One region of the Variovorax sp. YR750 genome, then DNA from elsewhere that is predicted to be linked to it. Evidence: predicted binding sites of a transcription regulator. Region 1 holds the regulator's gene; each other region holds the start of a gene.
What was found. The regulator sigma-54, encoded in region 1, starts transcription at its own class of promoters, with help from an activator protein. The targets are predictions, from matches to a motif close to TGGCANGNAANCTGCTTT.
Positions count from the first base shown of each region.

Region 2: the regulator sigma-54 is predicted to act here: its motif matches at 3,026-3,043, upstream of BMY35_RS20620 (transglutaminase family protein).
Region 3: the regulator sigma-54 is predicted to act here: its motif matches at 4,953-4,970, upstream of BMY35_RS28730 (isopenicillin N synthase family dioxygenase).

Region 1 covers NZ_FOBJ01000011.1:145,014-152,034, forward strand. Annotated here, with positions in the region: gene BMY35_RS22495 (thiol:disulfide interchange protein DsbA/DsbL) at 1-424, shown strand, start outside; gene lptA (lipopolysaccharide transport periplasmic protein LptA) at 557-1,276, shown strand; gene lptB (LPS export ABC transporter ATP-binding protein) at 1,273-2,067, shown strand; gene rpoN (RNA polymerase factor sigma-54) at 2,089-3,699, shown strand; gene BMY35_RS22515 (phospholipase D family protein) at 3,713-5,314, shown strand; gene BMY35_RS22520 (LysE family translocator) at 5,328-5,978, opposite strand; gene BMY35_RS22525 (hypothetical protein) at 6,026-6,394, opposite strand; gene BMY35_RS22530 (YceI family protein) at 6,405-7,021, opposite strand, start outside.
Region 2 covers NZ_FOBJ01000010.1:64,380-71,400, forward strand. Annotated here, with positions in the region: gene BMY35_RS20610 (oxepin-CoA hydrolase, alternative type) at 1-359, opposite strand, end outside; gene BMY35_RS20615 (DNA internalization-related competence protein ComEC/Rec2) at 519-2,975, opposite strand; gene BMY35_RS20620 (transglutaminase family protein) at 3,117-6,635, shown strand; gene BMY35_RS20625 (circularly permuted type 2 ATP-grasp protein) at 6,700-7,021, shown strand, end outside.
Region 3 covers NZ_FOBJ01000016.1:126,149-133,169, forward strand. Annotated here, with positions in the region: gene BMY35_RS28710 (ABC transporter permease) at 1-813, opposite strand, end outside; gene BMY35_RS28715 (ABC transporter ATP-binding protein) at 806-2,335, opposite strand; gene BMY35_RS28720 (BMP family ABC transporter substrate-binding protein) at 2,355-3,464, opposite strand; gene BMY35_RS28725 (VOC family protein) at 3,528-3,914, opposite strand; gene BMY35_RS28730 (isopenicillin N synthase family dioxygenase) at 3,919-4,920, opposite strand; gene rutR (HTH-type transcriptional regulator RutR) at 5,132-5,836, shown strand; gene rutF (NADH-dependent FMN reductase RutF) at 5,879-6,427, opposite strand; gene BMY35_RS28745 (malonic semialdehyde reductase) at 6,442-7,021, opposite strand, start outside.

The DNA of each region.
Region 1 (7,021 bases):
GATCAAGACGGTGCCGAAGGAAGTCGCCTTCCGCCGCATCCCCGTTCCCTTCGTGGGCAACGACGTCGAGGCCAAGCAGCGCCTGTACTACACGCTCGAAGCCATGGGCAAGGTCGACGAATACCAGCCGAAGGTGTTCAACGCGATCCACGCCCAGCGCCAGAACGTGAACGGCGACGCCAACATCATTGCCTGGGCCACCGCCAACGGCCTGGATGCCGCCAAGTTCAAGGAAACCTTCACCTCCTTCGGCGTGGCCAGCAAGGCCAAGCGCGCCTCGCAGCTGACCGACGCCTACAAGGTGGCCGGCGTGCCTGCGATGGCCGTGGCAGGCCGCTGGTACGTGGACGGCGAGACCGCCGGCAACATGACCAAAGTGCTTCAGGTCGTGAACTATTTGATCGGCGAAGCAAAGAAGGGCTGAGCCCTTGGATTCACGCTGTTTCTGGTAGCAAACCAGAGCGAAAGTCAAGCCCGCCTAGGCGGGCTTTTTCATCTGTGCGTGCGGGGCAGAAGCACTCAGACGCATACAATGCCGAGCAAGTTTCGTGCCTCTATGACATTGCACTCTTACCCCACCACCCCCTTCCTTCGTCGCGTCAGCCGGCTGGCTGCCGGCGCGCTGTTGCTGGCCGGCTTCGCCTCGGGTGCCCTGGCCGAGACCGCCGACCGCTCCAAGCCGATGAACATCGAGTCGGACGCGATGCGCTACGACGACCTGAAGCAGACCAGCGTGTTCACCGGCAACGTTTTGGTGACAAAGGGCACGATCATCATCCGCGGCGCGCGGCTGGACGTGCGCCAGGACGCCGAGGGCTACCAGTACGGCGTGGTCACGGCGGCACCCGGCAAGCGGGCCTACTACAAGCAGAAGCGCAACGCGCCCGACGAGTGGATCGAGGGCGAGTCGGAAGTGATCGAGTACGACAGCCGCGCCGACAACGTCAAGTTCATCCGCAACGCCACCATGCGCCGGCTGCTGGGCGCCACGCCGAACGACGAGAGCCAGGGCGCGCTGATCGTCTACGACCAGAGCAACGACACCTACACCGTCAACGGTTCCACCGTGCCGCCGAATACCGCCGTCAACGCCTCGGCCCCGGGCGGGCGCGTCAGGACCATCCTGACCCCCAAGGCCGCCACAGCCCCTGCGGCCGGCGCCTCGGCCCCGGCCGCCGGCGCGAAGGCGCCGCCGCCGGCGCCCACCCCGGCACCCGGCAAGGGCCTGCGCCAGAGCACCACGCTCGGCAGTGACCAGGGAGATACCCGCAAGTGATCGAATCCGCAGGAACGCAGGACGTCAACGGCGCCCCGGGCAGCCGCCTGGTCGCGCGCGGCCTGAAGAAGAGCTACGGCAGCCGCACGGTCGTGAAGGACGTCTCGCTCGACGTACAGAAGGGCGAAGTCGTCGGGCTGCTCGGCCCCAACGGCGCCGGCAAGACCACGTCGTTCTACATGATCGTGGGTCTGGTGCGCGCCGATGCCGGCGACATCACCATCGACGGCGAGCCCATCGCCCACATGCCGATCCACCGCCGCGCCCGCATGGGCCTGAGCTACCTGCCGCAGGAAGCCTCGATCTTCCGCAAGCTCACGGTCGAGGAGAACGTGCGCGCCGTGCTCGAGTTGCAGATGGAGCCCGACGCGAACGGCAAGATGGCCCCGCTGTCGAAGCCGCACATCGAGGAGCGCCTGTCCGAGCTGCTGGCCGACCTGCGCGTCGACCACCTGCGCGATTCGCCCGCGCTCGCGCTGTCGGGCGGCGAGCGCCGCCGCGTCGAGATCGCGCGCGCGCTGGCCACGCAGCCGCGCTTCATCCTGCTGGACGAGCCCTTCGCCGGCATCGACCCGATTGCGGTGATCGAGATCCAGCGGATCATCAGCTTCCTGAAGGAGCGCGGCATCGGCGTGCTCATCACCGATCACAACGTGCGCGAGACGCTGGGCATCTGCGATCACGCCTTCATCATCAGCGACGGGCATGTGCTGGCACAAGGCACGCCTTCGGAGATCGTCGACAACGCCGAGGTACGCAGGGTGTACCTGGGCGAGCACTTCCGCATGTAAGGCGCGGGGGCGGTTTCCACCATGAAGCAAGGGCTGTCCCTTCGCGTTTCGCAGCATCTGGCGCTGACGCCACAGCTGCAGCAGTCGATCAGGCTGCTTCAACTCTCCACGCTCGAACTGAGCCAGGAGGTGGAGCAGATGCTCGACGAGAACCCGTTCCTCGAGCGCACCGCGGAAGAAGCGGCGCGCGAGGAATTCGGGCTCGACACGGCCGATGCCCCGGTTCCGCGCGATGAAGGCGGTGATGGTGGTGAAGGCGGGGACGGCGAGGGCGACTTCGCTTCGCCGGCCGCCAGCAGCGCCTCCACTGCTTCCACCGAAACCGTCACCAGTACGGCCGACACCGACGGCCCCGCCGCCGACATCTCCGAGCGCGAGCCCGACTGGGAAGGCGACGGCACCGTCGACATGGCGCCCGACGACAGCGAATGGGGCAGCGACGCGCCCGCGCGCCAGAACAACCTGGGCGACGACGAGCGCGCCGACGCCACCGAGCTCGCGCGCAGCCAGGAGTCGCTGCAGTCCTTCCTGCATCGCCAGGCGCTGAGCCTGCGCCTCGACGAGAACGACAGCGCCGCGCTGCGCTTCCTGATCGAATCGCTCAACGACGACGGCTACCTCGAAGACTCGCTGCCCGCCCTGGCCTCGGGCCTGGCCGGCGACGACAACGACCAGTTCGACGACCTGGTGCACCACTTCCAGGTGGCGCTCGGCCTGCTGCAGAGCCTGGAGCCCGCCGGCGTCGGCGCGCGCGACCTCGGCGAATGCCTGAGCATCCAGCTGCGCGCCATGGCCAGCGAGGACGAGACCGAGGAAGAGGAGCAGGTCCGCAAGACCGCCATCGCCATCTGCAAGCAGCCGATGGAGCTGCTCGCGCGCCGCGACTTCAAGCGCCTGGCCACGCTCACCCGCAGCAACGAGGACCTGGTGCGCTCGGCGCTGCAGATCATCGCGCGGCTGGAGCCCAAGCCGGGCCGCAGCTTCGTCGACGTCGAGCGCAACATCATCATTCCCGACGTGATCGTCACCAAGACCGGGCGCGGCACGAACGTGAAGTTCCGCGTCATGCTCAACCCCGAGGTGATGCCGCGCCTGCGCGTGCACGACATCTACGCCGGCGCGCTCAAGTCGCACAAGGGCGAGGGCAGCCAGGCGCTGTCGCAGCGGCTGCAGGAGGCGCGCTGGTTCATCAAGAACATCCAGCAGCGCTTCGACACCATCCTGCGCGTGAGCAACGCCATCGTCGAGCGGCAGAAGAGCTACTTCGTGCACGGCGAGCTGGCCATGCGCCCGCTGGTGCTGCGCGAGATCGCCGACGAGCTGGGCCTGCACGAGTCGACCATCTCGCGCGTGACCACCGCCAAGTACATGGCCACGCCCTTCGGCACGGTCGAGCTCAAGTACTTCTTCGGCTCGGCGCTGGGCACCGAGACCGGCGGCAATGCGTCGAGCACCGCGGTGCGCGCGCTCATCAAGCAGTTCGTCGGCTCCGAGAGCGTGAAGAAGCCGCTGTCGGACAGCCAGATCTCCGAGATGCTGAAGGAACAGGGCATCGAGTGCGCGCGCCGCACCGTCGCCAAGTACCGCGAGGCGCTTCGCATCGCTCCCGCCAACCTGCGCAAAGCCCTGTAGAAAGACACCGCCGATGAGCCGGGGCCTGATGTCGCGCTGTGGGCATTGGGTCTTCGCCATGGTGGCGGTGCTGCTGTTCGCAGGCTGCGCCACGCTGCCCGACGAGGCGCCGCGCACGCCCACCAGGGCCATGACCGTCTCGGCCGACACCGCCCTCGGCAAGATCGCGCTGGCTTCCCAGCCCGACCCCGACCTGAGCGGCTTCCGCCTGATGCCCGGCGGCGATTTCGCCTTCGACACCCGCATCCAGCTGGCCCGCCGCGCGCAGCGCACGCTCGACGTGCAGTACTACCAGATCGAGAACGACGAGACCGGCCGCTACCTGCTGCGCACCCTGCGCGACGCCGCCCTGCGCGGCGTGCGCGTGCGGCTGCTGATGGACGACCTCTACACCTCCGGCGAAGACGAGCTGCTGCTGGGCCTCGCCGCCACGCCCAATGTGGAGCTGCGGCTGTTCAACCCGTTCCCGGCCGGGCGCGGCAGCCTGCTGAAGCGCTTCACCGCCTCGCTCTTCGACTTCAGCCGCGTCAACCGGCGCATGCACAACAAGCTGTTCATCGCCGACGGCGCGATGGCGGTGGCGGGCGGGCGCAACATCGGCAACCAGTACTTCAGGCGCACCGCGGGCGAGAACTTCATCGACCTCGATACCTTCGTCACAGGCGCGCTCATCCCGCGCCTGGGCAGTCTCTTCGACCAGTACTGGAACAGCGTCTACGTGCGGCCGATCCAGTCGGTGGCGAGCACCGGCCTGTCGCGCGAGGAGCTGCAGCAACGCTTCGAGCTCGCCACCGGCCCCGACACCACGCCGCCGCCTCCGAGGCCCGCGCCCAACGACCTGCTCGGCTACAGCCCGATGGCGGAAGACCTGGACGCCGGCAAGCTCGGCCTGATCTGGACCACCGCCGAGGCATACGCCGATTCGCCCGAGCGCGTGATCGGCAAGACCGCTTCCTACGGCGGCGTGCCGCTGCTCGACGTGGACAGCGTGCGCTACAACGTGGTCGAGCAGATGCGCCGCGCCCGCTCGGACGTGACCATCGTCTCGCCCTACCTGATCCCGGGCCCCTCGGGGCTGGAGGTGATGCGCGAGATCCGCGGCCGCAACGTGAAGATCAGCGTGGTCACCAACTCGCTGGCCGCCACCGACGAGCCGCTGGTGCACACCGCCTACCGCCGCTACCGCCCCGACATGCTCAAGCTGGGCGCCGACCTCTACGAGCTGAGCACCAACCGCACCCGGCGCAGCGTGCGGCTGGGGCTCTTCGGCACCTCGGTGGGCAGGCTGCACGCCAAGTCGGCGGTGATCGACCGGCGCATTCTTTTCGTCGGCTCGATGAATTTCGACCCGCGCTCAGAAACGCACAACACCGAGATCGGCCTCTTCATCCGCAGCCCCGAGATGGCGCAGCAGGCGCTCAAGCTCATCGACGTGCTCAAGCAGCAGGGCGCCTACAGGCTGCGCTTCGCCGAGAGCAGCAACGAGTCGCGCATCGAATGGGTCAGCGACGACGCCGGCAAGCTCACCGTGCTGACCGAGGAGCCCGACTCCGGCTTCTGGGACCGGACCATGCTCGAGATCCTGGCGCCGCTGACGCCGGAGAGCCTGCTCTGAGCCTCGACGCCGCTCAGTGGCCGCCGCGCACGGCCGACCACACGAGCCGAAGGCCCAGCAGGCCCATCACGCCGCCTGCCGCGCGGTCGATCCAGACCTTGTAGCGCAGGTAGGCCGAGCGCGGCGCCGCAGAGGACAGCGCCAGCGCGACGATCGAATACCAGCCCGTCTCGATGCAGAAGATGACTGCCGGCACGGCCAGCGCCAGCACCAGCGGCACCTCGCGCGGCAGGAAGGCCGCGAAGATGCTCGCGTAGACCACCGCCGTCTTCGGGTTGCTCACCTGCGTGGCCAGGCCCAGCAGGAAGGTGCGCTTGCCGCGACCCTGCGGGCGCTGCGAGGAATCGACGGCCTCCTGCGCCACGGCCAGCGGCTGCCGCGCGCCACGCCAGATGCGAAAGCCGAGGTAGACGAGATAAGCGCCGCCCAGCCCCTTGATCGCCAGGTACAGCGCCGGCACCGCGAGAAACGCCGCCTGCAGCCCTGCCAGCGCCGCGATCGCGAAGACCAGCCCGCCGGCGCCCATGCCCAGCGCCGCCGCGAGGCCGTCGGCGCGCGAAGTCATGGCGGTGCGCGCCACCATCACGAAGCTGGGGCCGGGGCTCATCGCGCCCACGGTCATGGCGCCGGCGATGCCGAGAAGCGCGAGGGTGGTGTCCATCATTCAGGTTCCTTGGTTGTCGCCGGGCGCAGTTCGCCCGGTTCGCTGCATCACAGGTTCTTCCATTCCTCGACGACGATCTGGAACGGGTCCTCGTAGAGCACCTTGCCGGGATTGCGCGAGCGAAGCATCCGGACAGCGGTGTCATGCTGGATCAGAAGTGCTGCGAGGCTGCGCATCTGCTGGATCGACTCGGTGGCGCCGTCCTTGAACCAGGCCACGGCGTTCCTCGACCAGCCGGCGCTCGAAAACGGAGGGCAGGGCAGATTCGCGTTGAACCATGCATAGATCGCTTCGAGCCGTTCTTCTTCCGCGGCCGTGAATTCGCCCTTGTCTCGCAGGATGCGGGTCTCGGTGACGAGCCCGCTGAGCTGCCGGTGATCTTCCTCGTCGCCTCCAACCACGAACCGGATGAACATGAGCCCGTTGTTATTGCACGTTGACCGCTTCGACCTGCACCAGCAGCCTCACCTTGTTCTCGAAGCCGAAGTTCAGCCCCCAGGTGATGCCCCAGTCGCTGCGCTCCACGGTGGTCTCGAAGTCGCCGCCGCACACCTGGCGGTTGATGAGCGGGCTCAGGTAGCAGTTGAAGCGCACGGCCTTCAGCGTCACAGGCTTCGTCTGGCCCATCAGCGTGAGCGTGCCGGGCACGTCGACCACCTTGTCGCCGGAGAACTCGATGCGGTCGGCCACGAAGCGGCCGGTCGGAAACTCGGCCACGTTGAAGAAGTCCTTGCTCTGCACGTGACGGTTGAGCAGGTCGACGCCGGTATTGATGGAGCTGATGTCCATCGTGATGTCGACCTTGCCGCTGGTGCCGGTGCCGTCGATCTGCACCGAGCCGTCCTTGGTGCTGAAGCGGCCCCGGTTGGTGGTGGTGCCGTAGTGGCCCATCTCGTACATCACGAAGGTGTGCGTGGGGTCGATCACGTAGTTGGCGTTCTTCGCCGGCCCGCCCGCGGGCTTGGCGGCTGCCGCCGGCGCGAATTCCGAGGGCAATTGTTGCTGGGCCGTGGCGCCGGTGAACACGGTGGCCGACAGGGCCA
Region 2 (7,021 bases), on a different contig from region 1:
GCCGCGATGACGGGCTGGGGCGCCTCCTGTATCGCCATGATCCATTCGTGCAGCGCGCCGATGTGGCCGTGCTGCTCGGAGGCCGGCAGCTTGCGTTGCCGCGCAAGGCGGCGGAGGTCGCCGCCGCCGCTGAAGTGTTCGCCCTCGCCGCACAGGACGATGGCGCGCACCGTGCGAAAGCCCGAGGTGGCCCGCATCGCCTTGGCGGCTGCCCGATAGACCGACGGATTGATCGCATTGCGCGCCGTCGGATTGCTCAGCGTGAGCACGAGCACCGGGCCTTCACGGTGCATCTTGAGCCGCGCGCCCGGCGCAGGCGCGGCGCTCACGCTGGTGATGGCCGGAACCGCTGTCGTCATGAAACGCCCCCCGCAGTCATGCCCCACCTGAAGCGTGGACGGTTGTACATGTTGCCCCCTGGTTGTCGAGTTGTAGCCAAACGATACAACGCGGAAGGCCCCCGCGTGGATTCATAAAAAGAGTACTTTCAAGCTACTTTTGACAATTAGTTCACGATTTCAAGAATCCGGCGGCTCCGACGGAGACGAGCGATGCTGCCAATACCGGGCGCGGCGCTCGCGCTCGCAGGCCACCTCGGCGGGACGGGCGCTGCTCCAATGCGCGGCGCCGCAACGGGTGTTCTCGACCAGCTGCACGCCCCGGTCCAGGTAGCGCGCGACCACCTCCGGCGCCGGATGGCCGAAGCGGTTGCGGTACCCCGCCTGCACGAGCGCGATGCGAGGCTGGACCGCGTCGAGAAACGCTTCGCCCGACGAGGTCCTGCTGCCATGGTGCGGTGCCAGCAGCACGTCGGCGCGCAGCAGTTGCGGCGTGCGCATGACAAGCGCGGTTTCCTGCAGCCGCTCGATGTCACCGGCCAGCAGCGCCGATGCGCGCCCGTTGTCGATGCGCACCACACACGACACGGCATTGGGTTTGGTGAAGCTCCTGTAGTCGCTCTCGAACGGATGCAGCACCTCGAAGCGCACGCCATCCCAGGTCCACGCCTGCCCGGCCTCGCAGCGCCGTGCCGGGCGCACCGCCTGCAGTGGGTGCGCGGCCTCGATGGAGCTCAGCAGCGCGGCGCCCGGCTGCATCGCGAGCACTGCGGGCGCGCCGCCGATGTGATCGGCATCGCGATGGCTCACCACCAGCGTGTCGAGGCGCTCGCCGTAGGCCCGCAGCAGCGGCACGAGCACGCGATGGCCCGCGTCGCTCTCCAGGCTGTAGCGCGGACCGGCGTCGTAGAGCAGGCTGTGCGTGGCGGTGCGCACCAGCACCGCGTTGCCCTGGCCCACGTCGGCCGCGAGCAGTTCGAACTCGCCCACCGCGGGCCGGGGTGCCTGCCACAGCAGCACCGGCAGGAGCAGAGGAACGCCGAGGCTGCGCAGCGACCACGGCAGCCGCATCGCCAGCAGTGCACCACCGCCCACGCCGCAGGCGGCCATCCACAGCGGAGGCGCCGCCATAGACAGCGTGGCATGCGGCAGGCCGGCCAGCCATTGCAGCATGAGCGCCAGCGCATGCACGGCCCAGGTCGCGAGATCCCACAGCGTGGGAACGAACACGCCGAGCATGGCAAGCGGCGTGATGACGAGCGTAACCCACGGAATCGCCACGGCATTGGCCAGCAGCCCGACCAGCGACACCTGCTGGAACAGCAGCAGGCTCAAGGGCGTGATCGCCAGCGTGATGGTCCATTGCTCGCGGAAGAACCGGAGCATGCGCACGGCCGCGCCGGCCTTCTGCCCGTCAGACGGCCCATCCGTGGCGAAGAGCACGCCCACCGCCACGAAGCTCAGCCAGAAGCCGGCCTGCATCAGGGCCCACGGGTCGAGCGCGACCACCACGGCGGCCGTCAGCAGCCACACGTTCGGCCACGGCCAGCGCCGGCCCGTGAGGCGCAACAGCCCGACAGTCGCCAGCATCCAGACCGTGCGCTGCGCGGGCACGCCCCAGCCGCTGAAAAGCGCGTAGAGCGTGGCCAGCAGCACGCCGCCGACCAGCGCGGCCTGCTGCGCGGGCAGACACAGCATCAGCCGCGTGCTCCGCCGCCAGAGCAGGCCCACGGCATGGGCCGCCAGCCAGGCGAACATCGTGACGTGGAGGCCCGAGATCGACATCAGGTGCGCCACGCCCGTGGCGCGGAACACGTCCCAGCCCGCACGGTCGATGGCACCCTGGTCGCCGGTGACCAGGGCCGCGATCACGCCAGCCCTGGCGCGGTCCGGCACGCGCTCGAAGACGGCATCGCGCACCGCCTCGCGGGCTCTCTCGACGGGATGCCACCAGGTGCTTTCCAGCAGCACGGGAGCATCGTCGCGCGCGCCTGTTCGTACATGGCCGCTGGCGTGGAGGCCCTGCTCCCACATCCAGAGCTCGCTGTCGAAACCGTGGGGGTTGCGGTTGCCGTGGGGTGCTCTCAGGCGCACTGTGAGCTGCCATCGCTCGCCGGCGTGCGGAGAGCGGTTGGCGTCCGTCGACGGCATCGGGCTCCCGGAAGACCGGCTCCACAGGCTGGAACCGTCGGCGTACCAGCCGAGGGCGATGCGATCGGGTACGGCAGGTCGTCCGGCGATTTCCGGGTCGGCCCAGCGCGCGGACTCGACATCGAGACGAAACCGCGTTCCGGCTTCGCTGCGCTGCGGCATCTCCGACACGACGCCCGTGAGCCGGAGGTCGCGCCCTTCGAGCGACGGGTCGAGCGCGCCGTCCAGGTAGGCCGTCGCGCGCCATCCCGCAAGCCCCGCTCCAATCATCGCGCCACATGCGAAGGCGACGATCACGAGCGCCCTGCCCGGCATGCGCCGCCACCATGCAGCGGCGACGCCGAGGGCCGACAAGCCCATGTAGATCCATGCCGGCCAGAGCGCTTCCTGCTGCAACTGCAAGGCCGCCCCGACGAGCGAACCACCCAGTGCGGCGAACGCGCGAGCCCCGCCCACGGCACTGCCGGACGCACGCGACGGCGTCATCGGACGACTCCCGAAACCATGATGCAAACCCTCCCCAGACTCACGCTCAGTGGCGCGTTAATTGCTAAGCATCTGGGCTAGTATGCGTCTCACCAAAGACATCTTCTCGATGCAATCTGCCAGCTCTGCACACAAAAACGCATGTCCATTCACGCCGCTCTCCACCACGTCACCCACTACAAGTACGACCGCCTGGTGCAGCTGGGCCCGCAGGTCGTGCGCTTGCGGCCCGCGCCGCATTGCCGCAGCAACGTCATCTCGTATTCGCTGCGCGTCGAGCCGGCCGAGCACTTCGTCAACTGGATGCAGGACCCGTTCGCCAACTACCAGGCGCGGCTCGTGTTTCCCGAGAAGACGCGCGAGTTCAAGGTCACTGTCGACCTCGTGGTCGAGATGGCGGTCTACAACCCCTTCGACTTCTTCCTCGAGCCGCAGGCCGAGAACTTCCCCTTCAAGTACAAGCCCTCGCAGGCCGAGGAGCTCGCGCCCTACCTCGTGGCCGACCCGGTCACGCCGCTGCTGCAGGCCTACCTCGACAAGATCGACCGCAAGGAGCAGCGCACCATCGACTTCCTGGTCGGCATCAACCAGCAAGTCCAGAAGGATGTCAACTACCTGATCCGCATGGAGCCCGGCGTGCAGACGCCGGAAGAAACGCTCACCAACGGCAGCGGCTCCTGCCGCGACTCGGGCTGGCTGCTGGTGCAACTGCTGCGCCACTGCGGACTGGCCGCGCGCTTCGTCTCGGGCTACCTGATCCAGCTCACGCCCGACGTGAAGGCGCTCGACGGCCCGAGCGGCACCACCGTCGACTTCACCGACCTGCACGCCTGGTGCGAGGTGTTCCTGCCCGGCGCCGGATGGATCGGCCTCGACGCCACTTCGGGCCTGCTGGCCGGCGAAGGCCACATTCCGCTGGCCTGCACGCCCACGCCTTCGAGCGCCGCGCCCATCGAGGGCGGAGTCGACGAATCCGAGGTCGAGTTCGGCCACGAGATGAAGGTGACGCGCATCTACGAATCGCCACGCGTCACCAAGCCCTACACCGAAGACCAGTGGGCCGAGGTGCTGGCCCTGGGCGACGCGGTCGATGCGCGCCTGAAGGCCGGCGACGTGCGCCTGACCATGGGCGGCGAGCCCACCTACGTGGCCACCACCGACCGCGACGCGCCCGAGTGGAACACCGACGCGCTCGGCCCTACCAAGCGCGGCTACGCCACCGAGCTCGTGCACAAGCTGCGCGCCGAATACGGCCAGGGCGGCTTCCTGCACTTCGGCCAGGGCAAGTGGTATCCGGGCGAGCAGCTGCCGCGCTGGGCGCTCTCGATCTTCTGGCGCGCCGACGGCCAGCAGCTGTGGCACGACCCGGCCCTCTTCGCCGACGAGCGCTTTCCCACGCACTACACGAGCGAGGACGCGCGCCGCTTCACCAACCTGCTCGCGCAGAAGCTGGGGCTGACCGAGCGCTACATCCAGCCGGGCTACGAGGACATCTACTACTACCTCTGGCGCGAACGCCGCCTTCCCGTCAACGTCGACCCTTTCGACTCGAAGCTCGACGACGAACTCGAACGCGTGCGCCTGCGCCGCGTGTTCACGCAGAAGCTCGACGCGGTGATCGGCTACATGCTGCCCATCGAGCCCGGCAACGCGAACGGTGATGCTCCCGCGCTCGCGGGTCCGGCCTGGAAGACCGGCCCCTGGTTCCTGCGCGACGACAGGCTCTATCTCATTCCGGGCGACTCGCCCATGGGCTACCGCCTGCCGCTCGACTCGCAGCCGTGGGCCAGCAAGGGCGACTACCCCTACCTGATCGAACGCGACCCCACCGCGCCGCGCGGCGCGCTGCCGAGCTCTGCCGACTACCGTGCGCGCTATGCCGTGGGCACGGGTGAAATTGGCAGCGCGGGCGCAGACCTCGGCGCCGTGCCCTACGCCTTCGGCACGCCGCCCGTCGTGCCCTCTGCATTGCGCATGCAGACGCCGGGCGCCGCGAGCGACGGTGAAGGCGACGGCACGGACGACAACGACGACGCCGACTCCCTTTCGGCCCGCCAGCCCCGTCGCGGCGAATCGGCCCACTGGATCACTCGCACCGCGCTGTGCGTCGAAGTGCGCGACCCGCGCCGCGCCAACGGCCCCGCCGCCGAGAAGAAGGGCGATGCCTCGGGCGTGCTCTACGTCTTCATGCCGCCGCTGGCCCGACTGGAGGACTATCTCGACCTCGTGGCCGCCGTGGAAGCCACCGCGCGCGACCTGGGCGTGCGCATCGTGATGGAAGGCTATCCGCCGCCGCGCGACCCTCGCCTGAAGATGCTGCAGGTCACGCCCGACCCGGGCGTGATCGAGGTCAACATCCATCCGGCGCACAACTGGAAGGAACTGGTCGACCACACCGAGTTCCTCTACAACGCCGCCTTCGAAACCCGCCTGTCGGCCGAGAAGTTCATGACCGACGGCCGCCACACCGGCACCGGCGGCGGCAACCACTTCGTGCTGGGCGGAGCCACGCCCGCCGACAGCCCCTTCCTGCGCCGGCCGGAGCTGCTGGCCAGCCTGCTGCTGTACTGGCACAACCATCCGTCGCTGAGCTACCTGTTCTCGGGCATGTTCATCGGCCCGACGAGCCAGGCGCCGCGCGTGGACGAGGCGCGCAACGACCAGGTCTACGAGCTGGAAATCGCGCTGAAGGAAATCGCGAAGAACCGCGAGATCTACGGCCAGAACATGCCGGCGTGGCTGGTCGACCGCACGCTGCGCAACATCCTGATCGACGTGTCGGGCAACACACACCGCAGCGAGTTCTGCATCGACAAGCTCTACTCGCCCGACTCCAGTACCGGCCGCCTCGGCCTGCTGGAGTTGCGCGCCTTCGAGATGCCGCCGCATGCGCGCATGAGCGTCGCGCAGCAGCTGCTCATCCGCGCGCTGGTGGCCCGCTTCTGGAATGAGCCCTACAAGGCTCCCGTCACCCGCTGGGGCACCGAGCTGCACGACCGCTTCCTGCTGCCGACTTTCGTGAAGATGGACTTCGACGACGTCATCAGCGAGATGCGCCAGGCCGGCTTCGCCTTCGACCCCGACTGGTTCGCGCCGCACTTCGAGTTCCGCTTCCCGCTGGTGGGCCAGATGCAGGCGATGGGCGTGGAGTTCTCGCTGCGCAACGCGCTGGAGCCCTGGCACGTGATGGGCGAGGAAGGCGCGGCCGGCGGCACGGTGCGCTACGTCGATTCGTCGCTGGAGCGCATCGAGGTGCGCGTGACCGGCCTGAACGAGAGCCGCCACGTCGTCACAGTCAACGGCAAGGTGCTGCCGCTGCAGCCCACGGGCGTGGCCGGCGAGTTCGTGGCCGGCGTGCGCTACAAGGCCTGGAACCCGCCCTCGTCGCTGCACCCCAGCATCAAGGCCCACGCGCCGCTGACCTTCGACCTGGTCGACACCTGGATGAAGCGTTCGCTGGGCGGCTGCCAGTACTTCGTCGCCCACCCGGGCGGGCGCAACTACGAGACCTTCCCGGTCAACGCCTACGAGGCCGAGAGCCGCCGCCATTCGCGCTTCACCCGCACCGGCCACACGCCCGGGCTGCTGCGCACGCCTCCCGCGACCATCGAGCTGCCGGGCAGCCGCGAATTCCCGTTCACGCTCGATCTGCGGCGCTGAAGGGGACATTCAGCACACTGCCCGAACGGCCACCCCGTGACGGCAGTGTGACAATCCATCCCCTGTGGAACCTTTGAACGAATCCCTGTTCGACGCCCAGGCACTGGAGTTTCCGGCGGCCCTGGCGTCGGCGCTCGCCCCGCCCGCCCTGCCAGGCCACTACGACGAACTGCGCGGCCAGGCCACTCCGGTGGCGCCCGTCCGGCCGGCGCCCGGGCCCGCGACGGCCCCCGCCCCTGCCGCCCCGCAGCTCTACGATGCCGCGGCCGAGCGGCCGGTGGCAGCCGGCCAATCGCAGTCCCAGCTCCAGTCCCCGTCCCAGTCGCAATCCCAGACACAGACGCAGGCCCCGGCCGGCGAGCAGCCGCCCCTCACCCCCGCCTGGA
Region 3 (7,021 bases), on a different contig from region 1:
CGGCACGCCGTTGGCATGCGCCACGCGCGGATTCGCATCGACGAAGCGCAGGTAGAGCCCCACGCGGCTCACACTCACCAGCCACCACGCCAGCATCGCGACGACGCCCGCGAGCAGGATGGAGCTGCCGATGCCGGCACCCAGCTCGGGCAGGCGCTCGAAGGCGCGGAACTGCGGCGAGTAGGGGAAGTTGTCCTTCGGGTCCTTCCAGCTGCCGTAGACCAGGTGCAGCAGGAAGTTGGCCGCCATGTAGTTGAGCATCAGCGTCGAGATGATCTCGTTCACGCCGAGCTTCAGCTTGAGCCACGCGGGCCCCAGCACCCACAGCAGGCCGCAGCCGACGGCCGCGACGAACATCAGCGGCAGGCGCAGGTTCTCGGGGCCGATCTGCCACATCGAGATGGTTGTCGCGCCGATGGCGCCCCAGATCATCTGGCCCTCGAGCCCGAGGTTCCAGAAGCGCGCGCGGAACGCGATGGAGCCGGCGAGGCCGACCAGGATCATCGGCGCGGCCTGGAACAGCACGGCGCGAAAGTTCTGGCCGTCGAAGAAGGTCTGCATCACGAACTCGTTGGCGAGTTCGTCGGCAGGCACGCCGGCCGCCACGAGGATCGCGGCGGAGATGGCGAAGCCCGCGAGCAGCGCGGCAGCGAGGATCAGCGCCTGCCAGCGCCATGACATGTGCTGGCGGATCTCGAGCGCGTAGCGGCGGCGGGCCAGCGGCTGTGTCGCGCGCGGTGCCTCGTGGGCGATGGGAGAAGGAATCTTGGAAGAAGGAGCTGCCATGTCGGCCATGAGGGATGCGTCAGCCATGGTCCACCATCGCCTGTCCGATGGCCTGCCGGTCCGCGGGCTGGGCGAACTCGCCGGCGATGCGTCCGCGCGTCATCACGCCCACGCGGTCGGCGAGCTGCAGCACCTCGTCGAGGTCCTCGCTGATGAGCAGCACCGCGGCGCCGCTGTCGCGCGCGGCGCGCAGGCGGGCATGCACCTCGGCGCTGGCGCGCACGTCGAGCCCGCGGCTCGGGCTGTGCGCGAGCACCAGCGTGGGAGACTTGCCGAACTCGCGCGCGAGCACCAGTTTCTGCGCGTTGCCGCCCGAGAGCAGCGCGGCCTTCTGCGCGACCGAGCGCACGCCCTGCACGTCGAAGGCGCGCACCGCTTCCTGCGTGTCGCTCTGGATGCGGTTGCGCCGCAGGCGCCACACGGGGCCGTAGCGACCGGTGTGCACGCGGCCGATGGCGTAGTTCTCCGCCACCGAGAGACCTCCCGCGAGCGCGAGCCCGTAGCGGTCGGCCGGAATGGCGGCGATGCCGATGCCACGGCGCACCGATGCGGCCATGGTCTTCAGGTCGCCGTGGCCTTCGAGCCGGATCTCGCCTTCAGTGGCTTCGCCCGGCAGGCCCATGATCGCGCCCGCCAGTTCGCCCTGGCCGTTGCCGCCGACGCCGGCAAGGCCGTAGATCTCGCCCGCGTGCAGTTCGAGGTCCACGCCGTCGAGCACGCGGCGACCTTCGGGTGATGCCGGCGTACGCAGCCCGCGCACCGTGAGGCGAACCGGGCCGCGCTGTGCAGTCGAAGCCTGGAACGCCTGCGTGGCGGCGATCGACTCGCCCACCGTGAGCTTCACCAGCTCGGCCACCGACGCTTCTTCCGGCTTCAGCGTGGCCACCGTGCGCCCGCCGCGCATCACCGTCACGCGGTCGGCATACGTCTTCACGTCTGCCATCTTGTGCGTGACCAGCACCACGGCGGCGCCCTTGCGCGCCAGCCCCTGCACCGTCTGCAGCAGGCGCGCGGCCTCCTGGTCGGTCAGCACGGCCGTGGGCTCGTCGAGGATCAGGATGCGCGCGCCGGCCAGAAGCACCTTGAGGATTTCCACGCGCTGCTGCTCGGCGATCGACAGCGCGTCGACGCGCTTCGACGGATCGATGTCGAAGCCCAGTTCCGCGGCCTTGTTGCGGATGTCGCGCGTGATCTCGCGCAGCCGCTCGCCATGGCTCTGGAACTCGGCCGGCGGCGGTGCGGTGAGCAGGATGTTCTGCGCCACCGTGAACGGCCGCACCAGCTTGAAATGCTGGTGGACCATGCCGATGCGGTGTTTCGCCGCGTCGCGCGGGCCGTCGAATCGCACCGCGTTGTCGTCCACCAGCAGCTGCCCGGCCTCGGGCGCATAGAGCCCGGCTGCGATGTTCATCAGCGACGACTTGCCCGCGCCGTTTTCGCCCAGCAGTGCGTGCACTTCGCCCCAGCGCGCTGCGAAGTGGGCGTCGGTCAGGGCCGCGAAGCCATCGAAGGACTTGCGGATGCCGGTGAGTTCGAGCGCATTGGGCATGAGGTGCTTGGCCTTCGGCTCACTTCTGCGTGACCACGCCCTTGACGAACCAGTCCATCTTCCAGAGGTCGGCATCCGACAGCACGGCGCCCTTGGCCACGCGTTCCTTGCCGTCGCGGTCGGCGAGCGGGCCGGCGTAGATCTGCTTGCCCTTCATGATCGCGTCGCGCTCGGCGGTGATGGTCGCGGCCTTGTCCTTGGGCACCGCGGGGCCGAAGCCGGCGATGTCGGTGCCGCCATCCTTCATCTCGATGAAGGCGCCGTACTGCGCGGGCTTCCAGCCGCCGGCGATGATCTTCTTGAGCTCCGGCGTCAGGAAGCGGTCCCACACCCACACGGAGGAGCACAGCGTGGCCTTGGGCGCGAACTGGCGCAGGTCGCGGTGGTGGCCGGTGCCGTACACGCCGCGCTCCTGCGCGACGATCTGCGGCGTGGGGCTGTCGACGTGCTGGCCGATCACGTCGGCGCCCTGGTCGATGAGTGCGGCAGCCGCCGCGCGCTCCTTCACCGGGTCGTTCCACGCGCCGGTGTAGATCACGTTGACGGTGGCGTTCGGGTTCATCTTCTGCGCGCCGAGCGCGAAGGCGTTGATGGTCCAGTTCACCACGCCGAAGGGGTTGGCCGCGACGAAGCCGAGCTTGCCGGTCTTCGATGCGGCACCGGCGGCCATGCCGCAGAGGTACTGGCTCTCGTAGGTGCGGCCGTAGAACGATTCGAGGTTGCTGCCGTTGGTGGTGCCCGAGCCGTTGAGGAAGGCCACGTCGGGGTACTTGGCGGCCAGGTCCTTGAAGCTGTCGGAGTAGCCGAAGGCGGTGCCGATCACGATGTTGGCGCCGCGCTGAATGAACTTCTCGGCCGCCGGCTTGATGGCCGACGCGTCCTCGGGCACGTTCTCCACGAACTGGATCTTCTGGCCGATCTCCTTCTCGATCTTCACGCGGGCCTCGTCGAAGGCCTGCGTCCAGCCGCCGTCGTTCTTCGGGCCGAAGTAGAGCATCGCGATCTTCGGCTTGTCCTTCAGCGTGAAGCCATCGGCCGCCGCTGCGGGCAGCGAGGTGAAGAACGCGCCGCCGGCCGCGATGGTCATGGCCAGGCCCAGGCCGGGAGTGAGGGTGCGCAGCTGCTGCATGGAACTACCTTTGAGAAGAGGCGTTGAAGAAGAGAGGAGGGGAAAGCAAGAGAGCGGCGCGCGTCACATCATGAAGTTGATGCGAAACACGTTGCCTTCTGGATCGAGCAGCACCGACTGGTACCAGTTGTAGTAGGTGACGTAAGGCGGCTTCACGAGCGTGGCGCCGGCTTCGAGCGCAACGGGCACCATGCGGTCGACGTCGGCCTGGCTGTCGACGTCGATGTTCAGCAGGAACTTCACGCCGCGCGTGTCGGAGAACTCGCTCAGGTGCAGCAGCTCGTAGGCATCGAGGGCGTTGAAGCCGAGGCTCGACTTGCCGGTATCGAGCCCGCGGAAGATCGGCGAGCGGATCGCCTCGATCTCCTCGAAGCCGAAGACGCGCTGGTAGAAGCCGCTGAGCGCGACCACGTCCTTCGCGAAGACGTTGACGTATGACAGATGAGCCATGCGTTCAGGCCGCCACTTTGGTGCCGCCGAAGGTCGTCTGCTTGACGAACTTCGAGGTGAGGTGGTCGCCCGACGAGATGGGCGCGTACTTCGCCTGCTCGCCCGGCGCGAGGCAGCTCGGCAGGCACTCGACCATCGCGTCGTAGTTGGGCTGGTGGAAGAACACCAGCGACTGGCGGCGGTTGGTGCTCGCCACCTCGAAGGGCGGGTTGATCACGCGGTGCAGCGTGGACACCCACTGGTCGTTGGTCCACTGCATCATGAGGTCGGCGATGTTGACCACCAGGCCGCCCTCGACCTGCGGCACGTCGACCCATTGGCCGGCCTTGTTGAACACCTGCAGGCCCTTGTCGTCGGGCAGCACGATCGTGAGGCTGCCGTAGTCGCTGTGCGCGCCCGCGCGCAGCTGGCCGGGCAGCGGCTGCTCGCGCTGCGGCGGGTAGCTCAGCACGCGGAACATGCTGATGTGCTTGTCGATCTTGTCGTCGAAGAAGAACTCGGGCAGCGACAGGCCGAGCGCGAAGACGCGCATCAGCGAGCGCGAGAGATCGCTCATCGCATCGAAGTAGCCCTCGTAGGCTTCGCGGAAGCCGTCGATGGGCGGCCAGCTGTTGGGCTCGAAGTGCGGGCCTGCGGCAGGCCCGCGGTGGTAGTCGTCGTCCGGCACGCTCGAGGGGCCGATGGAGAACGACTCCTTCAGGTCGCCCGGCGCCGCCTCCTCGAGGCTGTAGGAGAGGCCTTCCTCGCCCACGGCGCTGTAGCCGCGCACCGCGTCCTCGCGCGGACGATCGACCTTGCGCTTCTCGCCCAGCGGCATGTCGAAGAACCTGCGCGAGAGCGATGACACGCGCGAGATCAGATCGGGCGAGATGCCGTGGTTCGTGATGACGAGAAAGCCGATGCTGCGGCAGGCCTCGTCGACTTTCTTCGCTACCTCCGCCTTGCCTTCGGCGGTTCCGGCGAAGTAGGGCGCGAGATCGATGATGGGTACGGAAAGCAGGGTCATGGCAGGTTCCTCATGCTTGGCATGCCTTTCGCCATGCAACGTCTGTGCCAGTTGGACCAAATGGACAAAACCCATCCGTCGCGTCAGTATGGTGCGCATTGCCGTGCCGCGAAGACGGTTGCGGCGCAAGGCGATGCATCGCGGCTTTACAGTGGTGCGTTGTCCTGTCCACCGATTCACGACCGAACGAACGAGGGAAGAGCGAGGGAAGATGCCGAAGACCAAAGCACTGGCCGCGAGCGCCAGCAAAGAGATCCCGGTGCGCAAGCGCGCGAAGCCCGCGGTGCGCAGCGCGTCCGCGGTGAACCGCAGGCTGCGGCAGATCGAGGACAAGCGCAGCGCGATCCTCGGTGCCGCGCTGGGACTGTTCTCGCGCTTCGGCCTGCATGGCACGTCCATCGACCAGGTGGCGGCGCGCGCCGACGTTTCGAAGAGCAACCTGCTCTACTACTTCGCGAACAAGGAAGAGCTCTACGTCAACGTGCTGCGCGACCTGCTCGCGCTGTGGCTCGAACCGCTGCGCGGCTTCAGCGCGGAGCAGGACCCGGCCCAGGCCATCGGCGACTACATCCGCCGCAAGCTGGTGATCTCGCGCGACCGGCCCGATGCGTCGCGGCTCTTCTGCCTGGAGATGATCCAGGGCGCACCGCTGCTGCGCGACGAACTCGACCGAGAACTGCGCACGCTGGTGGAGAAGAAATCGGAAGTGATCCGCGCATGGATCGAAGCGGGCAAGCTGGCGCCTGTCGATCCGCATCACCTCATCTTCGCGCTGTGGGCGGTGACGCAGCACTACGCGGACTTCGGCGTACAGGTGCAGGCGCTGTCGGGGCACACGCTGGAAGACGAGGCATTCTTCGAGCGCACGGTGGAGAACGTGCAGCGCATCGTTCTCCAGGGCATCGCGCCGCGCTGAGGCTTACTCCCTCTCCCCTTGGGGAGAGGGAAGGAAAAGAGATCAGTGCTGCTGCGGTGCCGCGATCTCGTGGTACTGCCGGTCGAAGTAGATGAGCCCCTGCGCCGCGCCACCGATGGCGATGGAAACCGCTTCGCAGAACAGCACGTCGTGCGTGCCCGCGCTCGTCGCGTGCACCACGCGGCAGTCGAAGGACACGGCCGCGTCGTCGAGCACCGGCGAACCGGTGGTCTTGCTGCTCCAGCGGGCTGCGGCGAAGCGTTCGTCCATCGGCGTCCTGCCGCCGAAGAGCGCGGACAGCGACTGGTGCCCAGCAGCCAGCACGTTGACGCACAGCACGCCATTCGCCTTGAATGCCGGGTACACCGAGGCCGAACGATTCAGGCACACCAGCAGCGTCGGCGGCTCGTCGGTCACGCTGCAGACTGCCGAGGCAGTGAAGCCCGCGCGGCCCGCGGGACCGTCGGTGGTGATGATGTTGACCGCTGCGCCCAGCCGTGCCATCGCATTGCGGTAGTCGGCCTTCTGCAAGCCGGGGGGAATCGATGCCGATGGGGAGACGGGGTTCGAGGCCATGGCGTTGTGCAGCATGTCGCGCAGCTCCTTCAGGCCAGCAAGCAGGCCTCGTCGAAGGCCAGCCGCGGCAGGCGGCCGAACACCTTCGACGCGTCGCCGTGGCCGAGGTTGATGAGGAAGTTGACGGTCCAGTCGGTGCCCTCGAAGAAGGCCGCGTCGACCTTCGCCTTGTCGAAGCCCGACATCGGACCCGCGTCGAGGCCGACCGCGCGCGCCGCGAGCAGCAGGTAGCCCGCCTGCAGGCTGGCGTTGCGGAAGGCGGTCTCGTGCGCGGCCTCGGGGCTGCCGGTGAACCAGCTGCGCGCGTCGGCATGCGGGAACAGCGTGGGTAGCCTGTCGTAGAACTTGCGGTCCCACGCGGCGATGACCGTGACGGGCGCGGCCATGGTCTTGTCGAGGTTGCCCTTCGACAGGGCCGGCGCGAGGCGCTGCTTGCCTTCGGGTGTGCGCACGAAGACGAAGCGCGCAGGCGAGCAGTTGGCCGAGGTGGGGCCGAGGCTCGCGAGCGAGTAGATCTGTCGCAGCTGCGCGTCGGTGACGGGCTTGGCGGTCCAGCCGTTGTGGGTGCGCGCGCCGGTGAAGAGCAGCGACAGCGCGGCGTCGTCGAGA